3 regions of the Photobacterium sp. ABD4_091 genome follow, and region 1 is predicted to be linked to each of the others. Evidence: riboswitches for the same ligand, from Rfam matches in the RefSeq annotation. Region 1 holds a riboswitch; each other region holds the start of a gene.
What was found. Region 1 has a riboswitch for cyclic di-GMP ahead of ACXAGQ_RS11835 (lytic polysaccharide monooxygenase). Riboswitches for the same ligand answer to the same signal wherever they lie in the genome.
Positions count from the first base shown of each region.

Region 1 (7,198 bases):
GAACGCAATCAACTTGAAGGGCTTCCCCAATCGTCAATTTCAACTCACCTCCCCTGGCTAGAGCAGAGCGCAACGTTTGAAGGCGTCCGCCTGCTGACACTGCTCGAGCATTTTGACTTATCGGTTGCCAAGCTGAAGCTGCTCGCCCTCAATGATTACTCCGTCGAGGTCAGCCATGACTACATCAAGCAATACAACCCATTGCTCGCCATCAAGCAAGATGGCCAATATTTGAAAGTGAGAGACTACGGCCCCTATTGGGTTATCATTTCCCTCAATGAACATCCCGAAGCTGCTGAAACCAAGCACCTTGCCAACATGGTCTGGCAGCTCACCGTTATCGAAGCCATGTAGTCGAGCTGCATATGGGAATTAGCCGCCGCATCACCTCCCTGCTCATTTATATCACGCCATTGCTGATTATCAGTATCCTGGTGGCAGTCACTGCCCTGAAGCGCAATTCAGATATCATTGCCAATAGCCAAAACGAGGCCGCGTGGTATGTTCTCCAGCTGCACAAGGAATATGCTGAGTTCCACCTCCAGCTTCACCGCTATGCAGTGGGTACCAGTGACCATAACGATATGATGCTGCAATACGAGATCCTATGGAGCCGGTTCAAAACTATTCTCAATAACACCCATATCAGCCACCTATATCACTTTGATGGTGCCTACCATCAAATCAGCAAGCAATTTGCCTATATCCGCTCCATAGAACCACAGCTCATCGCCTTCGAGCCGGGCGATTCCGAGGCAAGGCTGATCACGGACGTCAAAGACCGCTACGAGAATTTGGTGATTTTCCTCAGCCACAAATTCCGCCTCTCGAGTGGCGATCTCCTCAAGCGGGTTGAGGCCACCCAGACCATGAAAGTGCTGGTTTACTTCCTGCTTTGTGCCATTGTCTTGCTCGGTGGTATTTTATTGTGGGCGCTATGGCGCGAGTCATCCGCCATGCGCAAGCTGGCAATGAGCGATACCTTAACCGGGATCCACAGCCGCTTGTGGCTCAACCACTACCTCAGCGAGCTGGTCTCGACCGGACAACCTTTTCGCTTTTACCTCATTGATTTAGATGGGTTCAAGGAAATCAATGACACACTGGGGCACCATGCCGGCGACAAACTTTTAATCACCGTGGCCAGCCGCTTGGCAGCAATGAGCGGGGAACACTACCACGTTGCACGCATGGGCGGGGATGAGTTCGCCGTGATTGAGTCGCTGGCGTGGGAGCACGAAATCAATATCAGTCAAAAGCTGCTCAACAGTTTCAAGCACCCCGTCATCCTGAACGGCAAAAGCTACCCAGTTTCCGCCAGCATCGGCAGCAGCGAATACCCGGGCAACGCCTCCAGTGTCAGTGAAGTCCTACAACAGGCCGACTTTGCCATGTATGAAGTTAAGCAGCAGGGGAAAAACGGTGTTATGCATTACAAAAGGCCATCAGCACCGAATGAGGCTATACCGGAAGAGACTATACCAGAAGGGGCTGCAGCAAAAGAGACGGCACCATCTTCGGAGCGCTTCAGCAACAGCCTATAAATTCTTTGCGTTAAGCATGCTAGCAATCGAAAACAAAAAAGCGCCCACCTAATGGTGGGCGCAAACAATCAATCGTGCAGTGGTGTTGGCTCAGTTACATTGCCGCAGCAAAGATAGCTGAAATTTCTTCGTGGCTGGCTTGTTTCGGGTTAGTAAAGCCACACGCATCTTTCAGTGCGTTGTCAGCCAATACCGCGATATCTTCTGCCTTCGCGCCTAGCTCCTGAAGGCCAGCAGGAATACCCACATCCTGAGACAGTTCCTGAATGGCTTCCAGTGCTGCTTCCGCGCCCTGCTCTGCCGTCATGCCTTCAACATTCACGCCCATCGCTTTTGCGACATCTTTCAGGCGCTCAGGACAAACCTGTGCGTTGTAGCGCTGGACGTGCGGCAGCAATACCGCATTACATACACCGTGTGGCAGATCGTAGAAGCCACCTAGCTGGTGCGCCATGGCGTGAACATAGCCCAGAGAAGCATTGTTAAATGCCATACCTGCCATGAACTGCGCATAAGCCATTTGCTCACGGGCTTCGATGTTCTGGCCGTCTTTCACTGCCGTGCGCAGGTGCGCTTGGACAAGCTCAATCGCCTTGATAGCCACCGCATCGGTAATTGGCGTTGCAGCGATAGAAACATAAGCTTCAATCGCGTGAGTCAATGCATCCATACCTGTCGCAGCAGTCAGGGAGGCAGGCTTGGCCAGCATTAGCTCAGGATCGTTTACCGACATCAGCGGTGTGGTGTTCTTGTCAACGATAGCCATTTTGATATGGCGCGCTTCATCGGTAATGATACAGAAGCGCGTCATTTCGCTTGCAGTACCTGCAGTGGTATTAATCGACACCAATGGCAACTGAGGTTTTGCAGACTGATCGACACCTTCGTAATCAGCAATTTTACCGCCGTTAGAAGCAACCAGCGCAATCCCCTTGGCACAGTCGTGCGGTGAACCGCCACCCAGCGAAATGACAAAATCACATTCACCGTCTTTCAACAACGCCAAACCTGCTTCAACATTACCAATCGTTGGGTTTGGTTGTGTACCATCAAAAACAACAGAATCAATATCACGCTGTGCCAGCAGATCTGCAACCTGCTTAACCATACCGATTTGGCTTAGCACTTTATCAGTCACAATCAGGGCTTTTTTAAAGCCGTGGGCCTTCACTGCATCAGCAGCTTCTGCCAGGCAGCCGGCACCCATCAAGTTGACTGTTGGGATAAAAAATGCGCTACTCATGATAAATTCTCCATAATTATCAAAAACTAATTACCATAAACCGCTTCTGCTTCTGTCTCTCGCTTATGCGTAAACGGGCTATACGTAATCAGTCTTGCTCTCTGCAAATAAAACCTACCACCAGAAATGTGTGCAACAAATTGATCTGGAGCAAATTATAAATCCTCACAAAGCATTCATGTCATGTAGTTTGAGCCAGATCATCAAATCAACAAGTTACATATAAACATTGTCTACCCAGGGAAACACTGCTTTTCGATTTATCACTACGAGCGGGGCTATTTTGTGATCTGAAACGCATAAAAAAACGCTGGCTTGTGCCAGCGTTTTGACGCCATATTAAATGGCTACTTATTGCTTTGGTGGTTATTGCTTGATCCAGGCATCCTGCCACGCTGAACCAAATCCAGGTTCGTAATGGTGCGGTGAGTCAATGTTACACCAGCCACCTTCTGGGAATGGTCGGCACTGGTAGGTGTTACCGTCGCGGCCAAGCACGACTGTCTCACCCGGTACATAACTACCGATACCATCAGGATAGGCATAGTCGTAATCACCGCCACCTGAGCTATCCTTGATGGTAATCGGCTTGGTTTCAACAACCTTGTGTTCGCTGCTGTCTTGCTCAGCTGCGGTTACCACAACACTGAATGAGCCTGTTTCGGTCGTGAATACCGATAGGTCAATGTTACCGTTATCGACAATATCACTCGCCAGCGCTAACTGGTGACCTGTGCTATCCAGCAACTTCATGTTGATCAGGTACCGGCCTTCAGAGCTGACTGTTGCATCAATGTAGGTTTTACTATCGCTGCCCTGGGTGTATTCGCTTTTCAGGCCTTGAACTGTTACCGGAGCGGGTTCAATCACATCCCCATCACGCACATCCAGCGCGTAATTGTAATCAGGGTTGGTGACAAAGACTTGGTTGGTATACAGATCCGATGGCTGATAAACGATATCACCCGATGCTTCTTCCACACCCACCTGAGTAACGGTTGGGTATTTCTCGTTGATCAGTTGAGCAAGATCATAAGACCAAGTATTGATGTTCTCGTTAGCCGCTGTAATTGGCAGCTTCTCGAATACAATTTCAGAGCCTTGTTTGTTGAAAATACGGAACCAGACGCTATCGCCATCTTGCGCCTCGACACCCGGCTTGACGTACTGGCCCTTAGTCGTCCACTCAGGCGGTAACACTTCACCGTCAAAACGGATATCACTACAGTTGTAGAAACCTTCACCGGCCGGATCATTGCGCTGCCAGCGTGACACCAGCGTTGCCTCACCAGAACGGCCGCTTGGCAGGGTCACATCAATCAGGTAGTACTGGCCATTGCCTTCCTGCGTCACTGCGACATTGCCCGTAGTATCAATCAGCTCCAGATCATCCCAGCCAATACGGCTATGCGCAGCATTGTAACCCGGCTTGGTCAGGTAGAATTGCCAAAAACTCGGGTTATGCGGTGCCGTTGCACGGTAGCGCAAAGTGAAAGTTTCACCGGCTTTCATGTCGGTACGCTGCCAATGCCCCGAGGCAACACTCATGCCGCTCTTACGCGGATCACCACCGGAACAGATAGTACCGTCCGGCACTGCTGCCTTAACCGCATCCATGTTGTGATAATCCTTAACCAATGCGGCAAACTCATTTTTCTGCACTAGCGGATAGGTTCCCGACTCCATAAATGCGGCACGGCACGCTTCATTCGGGATCTGGGAACCATCTGATGGCCCCCAGTGACCACCGTCAGACTCACATATCACCTGGCGAGCAGCAGGGAAGTCGGCCCAACCATGGGCACTTGCGTGTAATGGAGAGAGGGCGGCCATGACTGACATAGCGCCCAAAGAAAAGTTAATCACCTTTTTCATGTTTAGCTTCCATTATGATTATTTTGGGAAGCCAGCTAATGGGAAGAAGCCACTGCGTTGATCTTATCGTTTGATCTTGCTTATTCCTATCAGGTAACCCCGCTACCCTAGAGGCTATTTTTTAAGAGGCAGTGTTTTAAGAGACAGTGCTTTAAAAAATATTTCTCCGTAGGCCGGAAGTTTTGCGCCCTACCCTTTCGGATAATTAGCCTTTAGCTGACGATATAAAAATAAGCCACTTCAAGGTTTAGACTGAAGGAGCTCGGTATATTTATAGTGTTTTTTTTAATATCAGCAAAAATCAGCCATTAGCAATGGAAGGATGATCTCATTTAATTTTAAGTTATTAAGATTAATAAATTAAATTGACAGAAATGAAATAATTAAAACCATGAAGCCATTTGCACCACCAATAACTCCAACATAGTAATTCACACCCGTAATATCAACTTACCATGACGGCAATTTGAGCAATCACAATAAAAAACAAGCAAAGTGATATAATTTTCCAAAATTGCACTGGATTCTTGCTTTTCAAAGACCGTTTGCCTGCCTGCCTCAGCACTTGTGAAGACGGATGGAACAGGTCATTCTTCAGCTCAGAAAGGGCTTCATAACGTTGGTTAGCCCGGGCAAAACACCCTTTACGAATAACTATATCCAGCCACGCAGGCAGGTCATCACGATAATTCTCTAGGGGTATATATTCCGGCCATTGGCTATTTGCCTGTGCCGGTTTAAATGTGTTGGGAAATGGGTAAGGGAAATGGCCTGTCAGCATCTCGTAAATAATGATAGATATTGAATACATGTCAGACCTCATGGAGACTTTACCGCCTAACAAACACTCCGGAGATAAATATTTAATATCACCAACGGGTACCGTTTCGGCAATAGGTGTTTGCACTTCATCAAAATGCTCAGAATAAACGGAACCAAAATCAATAATGACGATTTGGTCAAATTGGTCAACAATTAAATTTTCTGGCTTAATATCACGATGAATAAGCCGATGGCGCTGCATCACACGAATTGACTTAATTATCTCCTCAGCCATTACCCGTACTTTTTCAATATCCGGTTTAGGGTTATCGTCCATCCATTGTCGCAATGATTTTCCTTCTACCCATTGGCAAACATGATACAGAAAAGGAGAGTGACGAGAAAAAGGATGGATTTTCATTATTCTCTGGTGGGATACCTGCTCCCCGACCCAGCCTTCACGCACAAAGCCCTGCAGGTACTGGTAATCCTCGGCAAAGTTCAATGATGGCATCTTCAACACATAACGTTGATTATCAAATTCGCTCACTGCCAGGTAAATATGGCTACGTGGACCGCTATGCAACACGCGTAGTATTCGGTATTGGTCAATTCGGTTCCCTTCTTCCATCACCGGCGGGATCACCCGCTTTGTCAGCTCACCTATGTACTCATCCATGGTCAATACCGGCAAGGCATTCACATCAATCAGTAAGCTCGACACATTATCTTGGCTTCCTGCCGCTAGCGCTTCCTCAACCAACTGTTCGGACAGCGGCTCAACGGGGCTTGCTGAAGACAGCGCCTGCAGCAGCTTTGAGTCATCCACCCATTCGTGGACACCATCGGTTGCCAGCAGCAAGCGGTCTCCTTTTTCCAGCCGCAGTTGCTGGAAATCCACCTCGATATGGCTGTCCATCCCTAATGAACGGGTGAGGAAATATTGCTGGCCGTATTGATGGCGGCGGTGATCCTGGGTGAGCTGGATTAACGCCTGGTTGCGGTAGAGGTAGGCACGGGTATCACCGACATGCATGACATAGGCTGTATTGGATTTGATGATCACCGCACAGAACGTCGTCACCATACCATTGTGCTGAAGCTCACTCTGGCTGCCCTGATGGAAAAGCCATTGGTTCAGGGCATGCAATACCTTGCCAGCTGATTGTTTCACCCCCCCAAGTCTTCGGCGTTGCGTAGTATTCTTCGATAAATTGGGTGACACAAATTTGGCTCGCCAGCTGGGCTTGGGCACTGCAACTCACCCCGTCAGCCAGGCAAGCAACCACGCCTTTGTGCAGCAGTTCTTCACGCCGCACGGGCTGGTAAACCGCAAAAGCATCTTGGTTACTTGGTTTACATCCCGCCACCGAGTAGCCCCCGATATTCAGTTCGAGGGTATCCGTTTGCCTGAGGCATTTTCGGTTCGCTGGCATTTGGCTATGGGCTGTTCCAGGCTGCATTGTTTCGCTCATCCACGTTCCACCCTATTTTTCTGACAGTAATTATTCCTGAAAGTAATTGTTTCTGAGAGTAATTGCTGCAGTTACGATTATTTTCCCGGCCTGCTAGGCTAGCTGCCCGCGCTCGGTGACATAGGCCAGTTGGCTATCTTGCTGCTCGCTGTTGATAAAATGCCTAAAGCGCTGAAGTTTCTCAGGTGACTCGAGGGTTGTTTTCCACTCACATTGATATTGACCCAAGGTGCGTGCCATCTCCTGCTCTAACTCTTCACCAAGGCCTAAATGATCATCAATCACCACTTTCTTCAGGT
Region 1 is NZ_JBSWWQ010000001.1:2,555,733-2,562,930, reverse strand. Features, by position in the region: gene ACXAGQ_RS11850 (putative pterin-binding protein) at 1-354, shown strand, start outside; gene ACXAGQ_RS11845 (GGDEF domain-containing protein) at 366-1,544, shown strand; gene yiaY (L-threonine dehydrogenase) at 1,639-2,787, opposite strand; gene ACXAGQ_RS11835 (lytic polysaccharide monooxygenase) at 3,154-4,662, opposite strand; cyclic di-GMP riboswitch class I at 4,752-4,883, opposite strand; gene ACXAGQ_RS11830 (bifunctional protein-serine/threonine kinase/phosphatase) at 5,108-6,598, opposite strand; gene ACXAGQ_RS11825 (hypothetical protein) at 6,528-6,899, opposite strand; partial or broken gene ACXAGQ_RS11820 (nitrite reductase (NAD(P)H)) at 6,993-7,198, opposite strand, start outside.

Region 2 (7,198 bases), on a different contig from region 1:
ATGTCGGGGCATTTGCTATTGTTGGCTACTTAATGACCATGTACTACCTACTTGCGGAAGGTATTGCTAGCGGTATGCAGCCACCGGTCAGTTATTACTATGGGGCTGGCCATGGCAAGAAAATCCGGGCAACGCTCATCCTTGCTAGCAAAGTCGTTGTGCTCACAGGGGTAGGCTCAGTTATCTTCCTAAACCTGTTCCCTAATACCTTGGTAAGCTTATTCAGCAACGGCGACCCTGCCCTTGCGACTGAAACAGTCAATGGGCTTCGCTTGCATCTGTTTGCCATGTTCCTAGATGGCTTTATTGCGCTAGCTTCCGTTTACTTCATGTCAGTTAACCAAGGCGGAAAGGCGCTCGGTATCTCAGCGGGTAACATGCTGGTTCAATTGCCATTCCTGTACTTTTTGCCGCAATGGCTTGGTGTAGATGGTGTTTGGCTGTCGGTGCCATTATCGAACATTCTGCTGGCAGCGATTGTTGTGCCTTTGGTATGGAAAGATATTCAGAAAAAGCAGCGTAGCGATATCTCGTTCAACGCGGTAACGGCGTAACGCAGCCATAGGAAGTTAAAATGCACCCAATAAAAAAGTACACGCAGAAAGCGTGTACTTTTTACTTGTTCTTTTACCTTAAATTGCAGCCGGCAGGTATCGCTAGAATATCCCTTTCTTCTTGATCTTCTGCACATGGGCAAGACGCTCATTAAGATCAACAACCGGCGTTTCATTATTCTCTTGTAACGGTTGCCCCTGCTGAGCCCCAGCACTGCCATTAGGTAAGTTACGGATCATATCGGTTTGGGCTGTAAGTAATTGCTTTAGTTCAGCAATCTGTTGCGACTGTTCCTCTACCCGCTTCAATAGCTCTGCCTGTGATGGATGCAGCTCCTGTGACTCAAGGTGATTTTGCGACGCTTGGTGCTTCTGCGACGTCTGCTGACTTTGTAACGATAGCTGCTCGCGGGTATGGTTTGCTTCAGCTTGAATGTGTTCGACAATTGAAGCTTTCATTGCCTGAAGCATTTCATTCTGTGCTTGTTGGCTTGCTGCTGGCTCGATTTCTTTCGCTAGCAACCCCAACCCTTTCAGGATTCCCTCCAAAGTTGACGCTGACACCTGCGCTTCTGTTACCTGCAAACTCAGTTGCTGGGAAAGTTCAGGGTTTAACAGATACAAGAACAAACCACTGAGATAGACTTGTTTCTGAACATTCCGCGCATTGATTAAGGCCAACCCATTCTCTTCGGCTGACTCTGCTTTCAAACGCGAAAAGTCTTCAGCCCATTGATGAAGAACTTTACTCGCATAAAGATCTGCCGGGTTGTTGAGCGGGTCGAGGTAAATCGAATAATTAATCCGCTTCAAACGATCAACCATTGACAGCCTCTTGCTCTGGCATGTTCACAGCCTCGCCGTCTGCATGGTACAAACAAAGCTCGCGGGCCAATGCTTCTTGTGGCTCATCCACCAGCACGACTCGCTCACCCAATGTCTCATAGGCTTTTTTCACGGCCGGATAGATTAAACTCGCTCCACCACCGACTAGGTAGACACGGTTAGGGTTCTTGGCGAACTTCTTCGCTTCGTATGCCACTTGCTTACCTAGCTCTTCAACCTTGGTTTCGATTTTGTCGAGAATGACCGAAATCTGGCTCTCGTCGTTCACTACCTCGCGAACAAAACCCAAATTATCACGTTGCTTGATAAGCTCATTGGCCACCAAGTAACTTGAATCACTGTCAGCAACAGCCAGTGACTTGCGCGCCACATCCGTCACCATGGACACACCGATTTCATTATTGCCGTAGATTGCAGAAACATCATCAAACTCACCAACAATCACCCCCATATCCAGTGTCGTACCACCGATATCAATCACCAGAGAACGATTAAACTGGCTAACAGACTGCATAGTCAGGGTAGAAAGCACCGCAGGTAAACTCTCCGGCATCACCTCAACATCAACGATTTCAAACAACTCGCCTTTGTTAAGCTCGATCTGGCGCATCAAATTGTCACGCTTACGGGCAATTTTATCTTCGTTCTTCTGACAGTCTTCGCCGTTGTAGTATTCCGTTATTGGCAAGGTGACCACCAATTTTACCGGGCTTGGTTCAATACCTGTCTGTAACAAGGCATGGTGGACGGACAGCAGGTTCAAATCATCATATTGATAATCGACATGTGTTGTTTCCAGCGCCTTGTCTGAAGTCATGTCGTAGGTATATTTGGTTGAGCCAATCGTATAGTTAAAGATCTTCTTGTCTTTTCGCAGTGCGGCACTTTTCCAGTTTTTTCGGAACGAGTTAGGCGAGATAACGGTGTGTAGTTCACCTTGCTCAATCCAACTTACTTTAACGTTGGTTGAACCGTCATCAACCGCAAATTTACGTGGCGTCATTGTTTTCCTGCTTTTTCTCAGTGAGAGTAATTTGTCTACGCGAAAGTAAATATAAACCGCAGTCCAATGGCAAACGCAGCACGAGAGATTTGAAGCAAATCAGCAAAAACAAAATAATCTTAGTTATTCATTTAATTTCTTCGAAAGTGCGTCGATCAGCTTTATTTGACAGCAATTTCTCGCTAACACCCAGCCTAGTTACAACCAGTGAATAACAGTACTTAATTTTAACGTTTAACTTTCTTGCTCATTCACCTCACCTTATTTCAAATGATATTAGTAAGCGATTGATTTAAAATAAAAATAGATTAGGTCCTTGAATTTTATAAATCATTTTCTGAATACCTTTCAACACCATTGCTTCATAGAACACCTAAATAAAAGAACAGTATATTGGTGTCAGATTGAGTGTTATGGATTACCTTGGTCTATATTCACCTAAAAAATATAGCCCGAGCCATCTATAACAATAAAAAATAGTAAGTTATATCGACATTTTTTTGTCACCATAGGCCGCAGTGCATGGCGATCAGGGAGTTAAACTGGTCGCACCAATTTGCTAGACACAGATCACCAAACCAATTAAATTCAAACACTTAATTGAATTAATTTTACCATTAAAGTTCATGAAGCAAGCTCACATACCTACAATTTTTTGCTACCAAACAAAAGATTTTTCTTTGACCAAAATAAGAGGCTTTGCTACTAATTTAATAGTACTTGTGACAACGGCAAACTAAATGAAAGTTTAGGACGCAAAGCTTCCGGTCTAATGATTTATCTATGATAGCGGGGCTACCTCAAGTGGAGTTTACTCCCTTTCGTTGTGCTTGTATTTATTAAAACAAATGGAGTGTGAACATTATTGATTGGTTCTGTTTTGTCTCGTTTTCTAAATAGAGTTTCAATTTATTCCGCTCAACAAACCATTACTCGTTATATGTAAATGGAGTTCATTCTGTGAAAAAGTCTAATCTAGCCATATTTATTGGCGGCTTACTCTCGTCCTCAATAAGCTATGCTGCCGCACCCGGCGCACCAACCATTGATTGGGGTGAGCACACCTACGCTCTTGTCGAGTTAAACCGAGATGCCAGCAGCTACGAAGATATCGTGGTTGATGTACATGACAGTGTCGCCGTTACCGTTTCTTGGCAAACATGGAGCGGCGACCCTGCAGAGACGGCCAATGTGAAACTTGATGGCAGTACGGTCTGGACCGGCAGTGGCAGCGTTAAAAGCGCCACATTTGATGTCAGCAAAGGTGGTGTCTACGACATGACTGTTGAACTGTGTAACGCTGATGGCTGCAGCGAAAGTGGCAGCGTCGAGCTTACTATCGCCGATACCGATGGTAGCCACTTAGCGCCGTTGGTACCCGTTCTGCAAGAGAACAATAAACCTTATACCAATAAATCAGGTAAGGTTGTCGGTAGCTATTTTGTTGAGTGGAGTGTGTATGACCGCGCCTTCCCTATCGATAAAGTCCCAGCCCAAAACCTCACTCACATCATCTACGGTTTCACCCCAATCTGTGGCGGCAATGGCATCAATGACAGCTTGAAGCAAATCCCTGGCAGCTTCGAAGCATTGCAAAAAGCCTGTGCGGGGCGAGAGGATTTCAAAGTCGCTATCCATGACCCTTGGGCTGCACTTCAAAAAGGCCAACAAGGCGTCAGTGACTGGGCTGATCCGTACCGGGGTAACTTTGGCCAGATGATGGCGCTCAAACAAGCCTACCCAGATTTGAAGCTCCTGCCTTCTATTGGTGGCTGGACCCTATCAGACCCATTCTACTTCATGCACGATGAAGCGAAGCGCCGGACCTTTGTTAACTCAGTCAAAGAGTTCCTGCAGACCTGGAAGTTCTTCGATGGTGTAGATATCGACTGGGAATACCCGGGCGGTAACGGTGCTCACCCTACTCTTGGTGACAAAGAAAAAGACGGTGAATTGTATGTCACGCTGATGAAAGAGCTGCGTGAAATGCTGGATGACTTGTCCAAAGAAACCGGCCGTACCTATGAGCTGACTTCTGCCATCGGTGTCGATGTCAAAAAGATCGAAGTCGTAGATTACAGCCGCGCCCAGCAATATATGGACTACATCTTCCTGATGAACTACGACATGTTCGGTGCCTTCGATTTGAACAACCTAGGCCATCAATCCGGACTGTATGATGCGAGCCATAACCCTGCGGTTACCCACACCACAGACCGCGGCGTCAATGACCTCCTAGCACAAGGGCTCGATCCGAAAAAGCTTGTCATAGGCGTACCTAAATATGGACGAGGCTGGAAAGGCGTTCACAACTATACTGGCGATAACCCGATGACCGGACAGGCCACCGGCGGCATTGATGGCACCTGGGAGGCTGGTGTGCTCGATTACCGTGACATTGCCGACAACCATTCAGGCAATGGCTGGGAAGATCGTTACGATGAGCAAGCAGAAGCCTCTTACAAGTGGAACCCAACCACCAGGGAGCTTATCTCTTACGATAATGCCAGAGCAGTTAAAGCCAAGGGCAACTATGTCCAGCAACATGGCTTAGCCGGCTTGTTCTCATGGGAAATTGATGCCGATAATGGCGATGTCCTTAATGCCATGCACGAAGGGCTGGGCCATGGTGATGGCGGAGTGACACCACCACCGGAGAACAAACCGCCTCATGCCAATGCCGGCGTTGACAAGACCGTTACAGGGCCAATTGATGTCATATTAGATGGCTCAAACTCCTACGATCCGGAACAGCAAGCTATTAGTTATGCCTGGAAACAAACTGCTGGTGACACCCTGGCTATTACTGGGGAACACGAAGCAAAGGCAACGATAGCCGTTCCGTCTACCGATATTGACATCAGCTATTCCTTCACCCTGACAGTAACAGACGAGGAAGGCCTAACTGACAGCGACACGGTAACCATCAACAACAAGGCAGAGCAGGAAAACCAGCCGCCGAGCGTATCGCTACCCGCCCAGCTTCCTGTGGAATCACAGGATACCTTCACCCTCAATGCCCAAGCGGATGACCCAGACGGTGACCCGTTGACTTACAGCTGGACTATCCCTCAAGGGTTTAGCTTAGTTTCGGGTCAAGGCACAGCATCACTCACCCTTTCTGCTCCTGCCGTTACTGAAACATTGCAGGCAACAGTGTCTGTATTGGTATCAGACGGCGCACTGGATGCACAGGCGCAAACCTCAGTGACTGTGACACCTAAAGATACAGGTGGCAATGAGTGTGACTTAACCGATCCAAATGCTGGCAACTACCCTGCTTGGTCTGGTGGTGCTGTTTACAATACCGGTGACCAAGTCAGCCACGACCAACTAGTCTGGGAAGCTAAGTACTGGACACAAAACAACAAGCCAAGTGCGACTGCCGATCAGTGGAAACTGATCAGTGATGTTGAGTTTGGTTGGAACACGGGTGTGGCGTACAACGGTGGTGATGAGGTCAACCATAACGACTACCGTTGGAAAGCCAAATGGTGGACCAAAGGCGAAGAGCCAGGAGTTGCTTCAGTATGGGAGAACATCGGTGCTGTTACTTGTGACTAACAAAAGCTAAGTGACAAACAAGTAAACCAACACCTCGAAAAGAAAAACAGCGACTCAGTGAGTCGCTGTTTTTCATGTTTTCTTCAAGTTAATCTCGGGTCAAGTTCAGTTCAATTCGATCCCACTCGACTAAGCGTTCTTCAGTAATGCCAGTTTCTTCAGACTTCACTTTAGCACTACGATAAACAACAAACGGCTGCAACGTTTCCCATGCACCATCATAAAAATCAAACTTATTAATTTCTGATTTATCAAGAATTGTATAAGTCAAAATTAGATTTGTTGGACCATTTTCACATTGCTTACCTTCGTAAAAATTAACGGCTTTTTTCTGTTCCATTAATTCATGCAGATTAGCCTCGTTAACAATAGAAGCACAGCCTTCATAGCGTTGTACAAGTAGACGAACTGTCCGTTGATATTGCTGCCCTGAGTTCCCGAACAATTCGGAAGATAACACTTCAACCGGAATAACAACCCCATTTCCATATTGAGTCATTTCTTCTCTTGTCGGATGTATGACTGTAGCGCCAGCAATATCAAATTCGGTTTTATCAAACCACGGTTCATCACTATCTACTGAGCTTCCCATAACAGTCAATGAGTCTGAGATGGTAAAGTCACGGTTTGCATTTCCTTTAGTCGGTGGCGTTATGCTAATGAGACTCACAGGTTGAGGGTCTAAGTGCTTGTAAAGATTATTGGCATCTTCACCTACCCACAAGGAATAGAGTTTACCTTGAGTATAATTTTGCAGTGATATTTCGCCGGTACTCTCCTGAACCCTCAACTCATAACCTACCCAGCCACCTGTAGGGCTTTGTAGACTGTACCTTCTTGTACCTTTAGCCTCAGGAAGATCTATCGTGACTTTCTTCAAGGGTGCATATTCAAAAGTATCATTGCGAAAATCAATACCTGGGTTTTCAGCCAAATCTACATATGCTGTCGCTAGCTTTGTTACAGGTTTATAGTTTCGTGTTTCGACAGCATCAAAGTAAACATGAAAAGTCCCTGTAGAGCGAATCGATAGCTGCCCTTGCCTTAGTAGTTCGACTGGTGATGTATCAGGCTCATACAGCCTAAATGTGATTTCACCAACTTGGTTTTCAACTACTGGTGTAATTATTCCATTTGGAGAATATGCTACATCATCATATGACACAGTAACTGGGTTTACCGCTTTTTCAATATTTACAGTAAATGATGTTGAGGCTGGGCCATACTTATC
Region 2 is NZ_JBSWWQ010000002.1:376,457-383,654, reverse strand. Features, by position in the region: gene ACXAGQ_RS15920 (MATE family efflux transporter) at 1-554, shown strand, start outside; gene ACXAGQ_RS15915 (hypothetical protein) at 657-1,379, opposite strand; gene parM (plasmid segregation protein ParM domain-containing protein) at 1,372-2,403, opposite strand; cyclic di-GMP riboswitch class I at 3,124-3,206, shown strand; gene ACXAGQ_RS15905 (glycosyl hydrolase family 18 protein) at 3,364-5,967, shown strand; gene ACXAGQ_RS15900 (hypothetical protein) at 6,056-7,198, opposite strand, start outside.
Region 2: it holds a riboswitch for cyclic di-GMP, as region 1 does, so the genes downstream of both, ACXAGQ_RS15905 (glycosyl hydrolase family 18 protein) here and ACXAGQ_RS11835 (lytic polysaccharide monooxygenase) in region 1, are expected to answer to the same signal.

Region 3 (7,198 bases), 550 kb from region 1:
AATTGCAGAGTAGAGTGAATCCGGTTCATTGGTTAGCTCCAGCAAAGCGGCTTTCAAAAAGCTGCTGCCGTGAAACTCAGGTGGTTGCGGGTAGCTTACCTTGCCCGGGAAGGCTTTTGCTAAACTCAGCAGCTCGGCGAAATTCTTCGGCGGGTTGTTGAGAGTTTCTTTGTCATGGATAAAGACTAACTGGCCGACGCCCCATGGAGCCTCCAAGCCGACCGTTGGCTCGGTGAAGTCTTCATCGATTGGCAGGCGAGTGTCCACATATTGCCAGTTAGGCAGTTGCTGGGTAAATGGGCCGTGCAGCAGGTTACTTTCCTTCATCGAGCGGAAGTTTTCACCATTGATCCAAACCAGGTCAACACTGCCGCCTTCGTTTTTACCTGCGGCTTTTTCTGCCAGCAGGCGCTGGGTAGTTTCAGCGATGTCGGCGACTTTGACGTGTTTGAGGCTGACACCATACTGGGCTTGTAGCTGGCGACCTGCCCAGCGTAGGTAATCATTGATTTCTTGGCTGCCACCCCAGGCATTGAAATAGACAGTTTGCCCTTCAGCCTGTTTAACGATGTCATCCCAGTTTTGTTCTGGTGCGGGAGCTGCTTGTGCCGTGCTAAGGCCAGAGGCCAGCGCAAGCGCCAGCCCCAGGAGTGTTTTTTTCATGATCCTTTTCTCATCCCTATTTTTCGCTTAGCGCACCTTCATTGCTGCGCTTTGGTGCTGTTTCTACGGTGTCTATTTTCAACCCTGCTTATTTCAACAGCGCTCGCTGATTCAGCTTCACGCTCGCTAGCAGCAGCTTGCTCGTCTTTGCGCATCCAGCCATGGTATTTCTCAACCAGTGTAAGCAGCCCTTGTGGTGCATTGGCTTGTTTCCATACCCCAGCCGTGTATTTTGCGGCTTCACTCATTGTTGGGTAAGGGTGGACGGTACCCAATATCTTGTTCAGGCCTAGGCCGTGGCGCATTGCAAGGGTAAATTCGGCAAGTAATTCGCCAGCATTATGGCCAACAATGGTTGCTCCAAGGATTTTGTCCTTGCCTTTTGGCGTGATCACTTTGATAAAGCCATGATCCTCACCGTCGGTAATCGCCCGGTCCAAGTCATCAATTCCGTAGGTAACAATATCAAAATCAATACCTTGTTGCTTGGCTTCTTTCTCATTAATACCGACACGGGCCACTTCTGGTGAAGTATAGGTCGCTGCTGGTAGTACCGAGTAATCAGCTTTGAATTTCTTGAACTGGCCAAATAAACCATTCACAGCTGCGTACCATGCCTGGTGAGCGGCAGCATGGGTCAACTGGAACGGACCGGCAACATCGCCAACGGCAAAGATGTTCGGGTACTTGGTTTGAAGGTATTCATTAACCTCGACTGTGCCACGTTCAGATGTGGTAATGCCAAGTTTCTCAAGGCCGAAACCTTGTACATTAGCAACACGCCCCAGGGCCAGCATCACGGCGTCAAATTCAACGGTTAGTGACTCACCGTTAGCGGTTTCCAACAACACACGCTGCTGCTCGTTACCTTGCTCATCGGTAACACGTTCGAATTTCACCGCTTTATGGCCAGCTTTAATGTCTACACCGTCTTGCTCAAGGCTGGACTTGACCAAAGCGGCAGCGTCACTATCTTCACGAATGAGCAGCTGTTCAGCCATTTCGACTAAGGTGACATCGCTGCCTAGGCGCTGGAAGCTTTGCGCCAGTTCACAACCGATTGGGCCACCACCCAGTACTAATAGGCGCTGGGGTTGTTCAGTCAAAGACCAGATAGAATCTGAAGTTAGGTAGTTAACTTTATCTAAACCAGGGATACCCGGTACCAGCGGGTGAGCACCCGTAGCAATCACGATATTACGGGTCGTGATACGTTCACCGTTCACTTCGACTTCCCAAGGCGAGAGAATAGTCGCTTCACCAGAGATACAGTTTACGCCCAGTTTGCTGTAACGCTCTACGCTGTCATGGGGTTCGATTTTACCAATTACGTTGTGAACACGTTGCATCACCTTGGAAAAATCCACTTTGGCTTCGCCGGTCTCGATACCAAAATCCTTGGCACGGGTTATTTCAGCCATGGTGTGGGCTGCGCGGATAATGGCTTTGGATGGAACGCAACCGGTATTGAGGCAGTCACCCCCCATTTTATGGCGCTCAATAAGAGTCACCTTGGCTTTTACCGCCGCCGCGATATACGCGCTAACCAAACCACCTGCGCCTGCACCAATGACGATCATGTTCTGGTCAAAATGATTTGGCTTGTCCCATTCAGCGTAAACACGGCGCTTGTTGAGAATTTGCATGACGGATTTGGCGATCAGCGGGAAGATACCCAGTAGTGCCAGCGATACCAATACGGGCGCAGAGATTATGCCGCTTAGGCTGTCTATCTGGCCTAACTGGGTACCGGCGTTAATGTAGACAGCAGTACCGGCTAGCATACCCAGCTGACTGACTAGATAGAACATGCGGGTAGAAATTGGCGTCAAACCCATCAGCAAGTTAACGATGAAAAACGGGAATACTGGTATTAAACGCAGTGTGAACAGGTAAAACGGACCGTCTTTCTCAATGCCCCGGTTAATTGCGGATAGGCGGTGGCCGAATTTAGCCTGTACCCAGTCACGCAGGATGAAGCGACTAAACAAGAAGGCGAGGGTAGCACCAATCGTGCTGGCAAAAGAAACCAGTAGTAGGCTCCACCAGAAACCGAATAGCGCTGCACCGAGCAAAGTCATAATCGCTGCACCCGGTAAAGACAGTGCGGTGACAACAATGTAAAGAACAAAGTAGACCATGCTTGAGAGGAAAGGCTTGGCATGGATGGTGTCAGTCAGTGCGATTTGCTGTGCCTTGGCTTGTTCAAGGGTAAAGTACTGGCCAAGATCAAATGCAAACCAAACAGCAATCAATGACACAACTACGCTGACAACCAGCAGTTTTTTTCTGTCCATAATTTGCTCCTTTATTTGTCCGTATGAGTAGGGGCATCAGCGGATTGCTGTCCACCAGGTTGGATCGGGAGTGAACAAAATCCTTGCTCAGGTACATCAAGTGCAGTGTTAAATTTTGCCGACAGGTTTTGAAATGCAACCAGCGCGGTTAAATCAACAATAGCATCTTCATCAAACCATTGTTTTAAATCTGAAAGCATTTCATCGGTAACGCGCTGCCCTGTGATGGTCATCGCTTCTACATAACCCAATACTGCCCGCTCTTGCTCATTGAAGAGTTCACTTTGCTGCCAGTTGGCAAGCGCTTTGATTTTCTCGACAGAATCACAACGCTCGGCAAGCTTCATGCCATTGGCATCGACACAAAATGCGCAGTCGTTTAGCTGGGAAACCCTGACACAAACCAGTGAGCGAGTCACAGGGCTTAATGGGGATGAGCGGCGATCCAGGTAGCCGAAGAAACCAGCGACAAGCCAAAATAACGTAGGGCGGCGACCCCACAGCTTAGCGGGATTCAAAACTTTGCCGTAATGGCGTTTTTGCAGCCACAGAAGTGGCTTGATAAATAGTGAGTAGTTTTCTTTGGCGGAAATGCGCACGGTGACCCCTTGTCTCTTTGTTATGCTACTGTGAGCCTATCAGGATAGCGGTGGTAATTATTACCGAAATTATCAGATAGTTATGAGACAAAGACCTTACTAGGAAGTAAATTATTTCACTCGTGGACAGAAATAAGTGTTTAGTTGACCGATATTTGTACAGTTTGAGCTTTGGACTGGGTGATCACTTTCTCTGAAGAGAGTTCCGTCAGAACAATATAGCCACATGCCATTAGAGGCACGAAGGCCAGCAGCATGGTTTTACCTATGTGGTAATTGCGATACCAGTACTTGCGAGCCCTGATTTTTAACAGTAGGCCCCAAAAAAGCAACAACGCATTTAAGCTAGCGATAGATACCAGTAAGCTGTGAAGTGACTGATATGTAGTGATGTTATTCTGAACAAGAATAAAAGCGACAAGAGGAGGAAGCAGGCTGAACAAAACAAGTAGGCGCATAATTCGTGGCCACTTGCCAAACTTATCCTTGAACATTTGATCGCTTTGCCCTGGAAAAGGTTTGGAACAGTTCATAATTACCCCCGGTGCTATTTTGAAACATATTTTACTAGGGTGAGTGTCCAATAAAAGGGTGTTGAGCGTTTTATAAACAGCGTTGTGAGATGATTCAATTTTTAACGAAAATTGACAAAAAGTTGTCAATGAAATGATTGAATATTGACACGTGTAAGTGTCGAAAAAATACAAAAAAGAGACCGTAATGGCCTCTTTATATATATGCAACTTATCTCGCTAGCTTAATTTTGCTAGCAACTCAGATCGCCTGTCTTTTGGAATAACGGACCAGTGTTTCCCGCTAATTGCCCCTTCTAGAGCCCAGAGCAAATCAATGCTCACAGTCCCTTGGTGAGTATCTTGTAATGCTTTAAAGGCATTGATAGAGCCCGCTTCCATTAATTCATCAACCGAACAAATACCTGCTTTCTTAAGCATTCTTTCATTCGCAAGGCGAAGGTTTGGTAGGTCTTTTATTCGATCTGGTGATGCTTTTTCTTTGGTCTCTTTATCGACTTTTGCGGCATCAAGAGAGCGAGAGGCTTGTTCGATAATCTTGCCAGTGTCATTCCACCATTCATCGGGTATCGCGTAATGTTTGGTTACAACTGGAAAGCCGCGTTTTTTATAGATATATGGTTTAAGCCCCGCCTTTTTATAGTCTTGTTCGTTTTGTGCGTTGGCTCGAAGATGGAGTTTGTCATTTACTACGAGTGCAAACATTGTTTCACCCGCAAAAATCCCAAAACCACCAAACATTGAGCGTGACTTAACGTTATCGAAACAACTAAACAGGCGTAAAGATTCTTTTAAAATTGGTTTGTCCATGCTTCTTCTCGGTGAAAATTTCTTGGGTCACCTAACAACAGAGCGAGGATTGAAGAATAGCAAATATCAATACATTACACTGTCAGGAAAAAGTAAGACTTTCTTGACATTAGTTGCTATATCCATCGGCAACCCCGCTACCATAAGTTGACTGAGTTAATAAAACCCGACGACTCTTAGGCCGGAAGCTTTGCGTCCCTATCTTTCGATAGGTTTGCCTTGTTCGTGACAATTTAAGAATATCCCAGATGATATTTTTGAACTTGATCGCAACTTTGGAAGTGTGATGTTGATTCCATAAATTTGCGCTAAATTTTGCTGTTGAAGGAATATTTTTGTCTCAAAATGACTTTATCTGCGTTGCAATAGATATAAAAAAACGGAGGAAAATTCCTCCGTTTGAAAGTTAAAAAAGTAAACGCTGGCGGCTACTTAGTTTAATTTTTTCACTGAGTGGCGGATCACCAGCTCAGGCACCATCTCGAAAACCTGGGTGGCGTGCTCTTTGTTTTTCACGCGGTGCATCAAAATTTCAATTGCACTCTTGCCTAGGCGGCGTTTTGGCTGGTGAATCGTGGTGAGCGGCGGCGAAAAGTAAGGTGCCAGATCAATATTGTCATAGCCAATGATAGAGATATCTTCCGGCACGTTGATGCCTGCTTGCTGGAAGGTACTGATCATCGCCATAGCCATGATGTCATTAAAGCAGAAAATCGCGCTGGGGCGCTCTTCCATCGCAATAATATTCTTGGCAGCGTCAACTGCGGACTCACACTCAAAGTCACCTTCGATGATCCAGTCCTCATTGACCTCTAGGCCCGCTTCGCCCATGGCTTTGCGGAAGCCTTTCAGGCGTTCGCGACAAGCGGTTTTTTCACTGTGTCCAGTAAGGCAGCCAATGGCCTTGTGACCATGTTCGATAAAGAATTTGGTCGCGACATAGCCACCAAGCTCGGCGTTGTCTTGGATTTTATCCGTGTGCGGGCTCTCTGGGCCCCAGTCCATGATCACCATCGGGGTGTCTTTCTGGCGCTCTAGCAAGCCCAAAAGCTGCTCATCTAGGTCTGAACACATAACAAGCAAGCCATCTACACGCTTTTCGGCCAGCATGCGTAGGTAATCACGCTGTTTAGACAGGTTCCCTTCTGTATTACACAGGATCAGGGTGTAGCCTGCTCCGTAGCAGAACTCCTCAACGCCGTGGACAACTTCCGCAAAGAAGGGATTGGTTGACTTGGTCACCAGCATGCCAATGGTTTTGGTTGAGTTGCATTTAAGGCTTCGCGCAACTGCGCTTGGTGCGTAATTCAACTCGTCTACCGCAGCCAGCACTTTCTTTTGGGTTGCTTCTGCGACGAAGCGAGTTTTGTTTATCACGTGAGAGACTGTGGTTGTTGATACACCAGCCATACGTGCAACATCTTTAATCGTTGCCATAGTTATTCTTCTAATAATGAAAGGTCAGAGAACCTTATAAATTAATCATTTACTCAACAGAAAAATGAACTAGGTCACGGTCTTCTATTCGAGTAGCTCATTGTTCTGTTGGGTACGAAAAGCAGAAACGGCAAAAGGCCGCATCTCAAATGGGCGGCTCTGAACTGACATTTTTGCTGCATGCATGATATGCATATCGCACATGTTGCATGGTTTAATCGCTTGCGTTCACATTTTACTTAGTGTGACCGAGAGTGCAATGCTTGTTATCTCAAATTGCATTTTTCGTTGCTTGCATTCGATTTTTTGCTCGATAGGAAGGCAATAGGACCAAAAATTAGCCCTGCTGATAATTATTTCTATGCAATTTGGTTAAGCTGACTAGGCCGCTGCCGGCAAGACAATAGGGTAGCCATCGACGGGGTGCTGGGTGATGCATACTGGCCAGCCATAGACAGACTCTATGGTTTCGGCCGTCAGTGCCTGCTGCGGTGTACCATCGGCTTGTATCTTGCCATGGTTAATGATAACAAGCCGGTCTGCATACTGGGCTGCTAGGTTAAGGTCGTGAATAACGATAATCACGGCGGCTCCAGCCTCTGCCATTTGCTTAGCAACAAGCAAAGCGTTGTGCTGGTGGGCAAGGTCAAGCGCTGAAGTGGGTTCATCCAACATCAGTATGCAGTTTTCACCTGCTTGACTTAGCTGGGTGAGTACCCTGGCAAAGTGCACACGTTGTTTCTCACCACCAGACATGGTTGGATAGAGCCGGGGAGCAAGATCGGTCACACCGACCATATCCATCTTTTCATGCGCAATTTGCTTAGTCTGGGCATTTGGTAACTCAAGCGGAAGTGCA
Region 3 is NZ_JBSWWQ010000001.1:3,102,191-3,109,388, forward strand. Features, by position in the region: gene ACXAGQ_RS14210 (ABC transporter substrate-binding protein) at 1-663, opposite strand, end outside; gene lpdA (dihydrolipoyl dehydrogenase) at 702-2,960, opposite strand; gene ACXAGQ_RS14220 (carboxymuconolactone decarboxylase family protein) at 2,972-3,559, opposite strand; gene ACXAGQ_RS14225 (hypothetical protein) at 3,700-4,092, opposite strand; gene ACXAGQ_RS14230 (TfoX/Sxy family DNA transformation protein) at 4,312-4,902, opposite strand; cyclic di-GMP riboswitch class I at 5,027-5,131, opposite strand; gene ACXAGQ_RS14235 (substrate-binding domain-containing protein) at 5,335-6,339, opposite strand; gene ACXAGQ_RS14240 (heme ABC transporter ATP-binding protein) at 6,721-7,198, opposite strand, start outside.
Region 3: it holds a riboswitch for cyclic di-GMP, as region 1 does, so the genes downstream of both, ACXAGQ_RS14230 (TfoX/Sxy family DNA transformation protein) here and ACXAGQ_RS11835 (lytic polysaccharide monooxygenase) in region 1, are expected to answer to the same signal.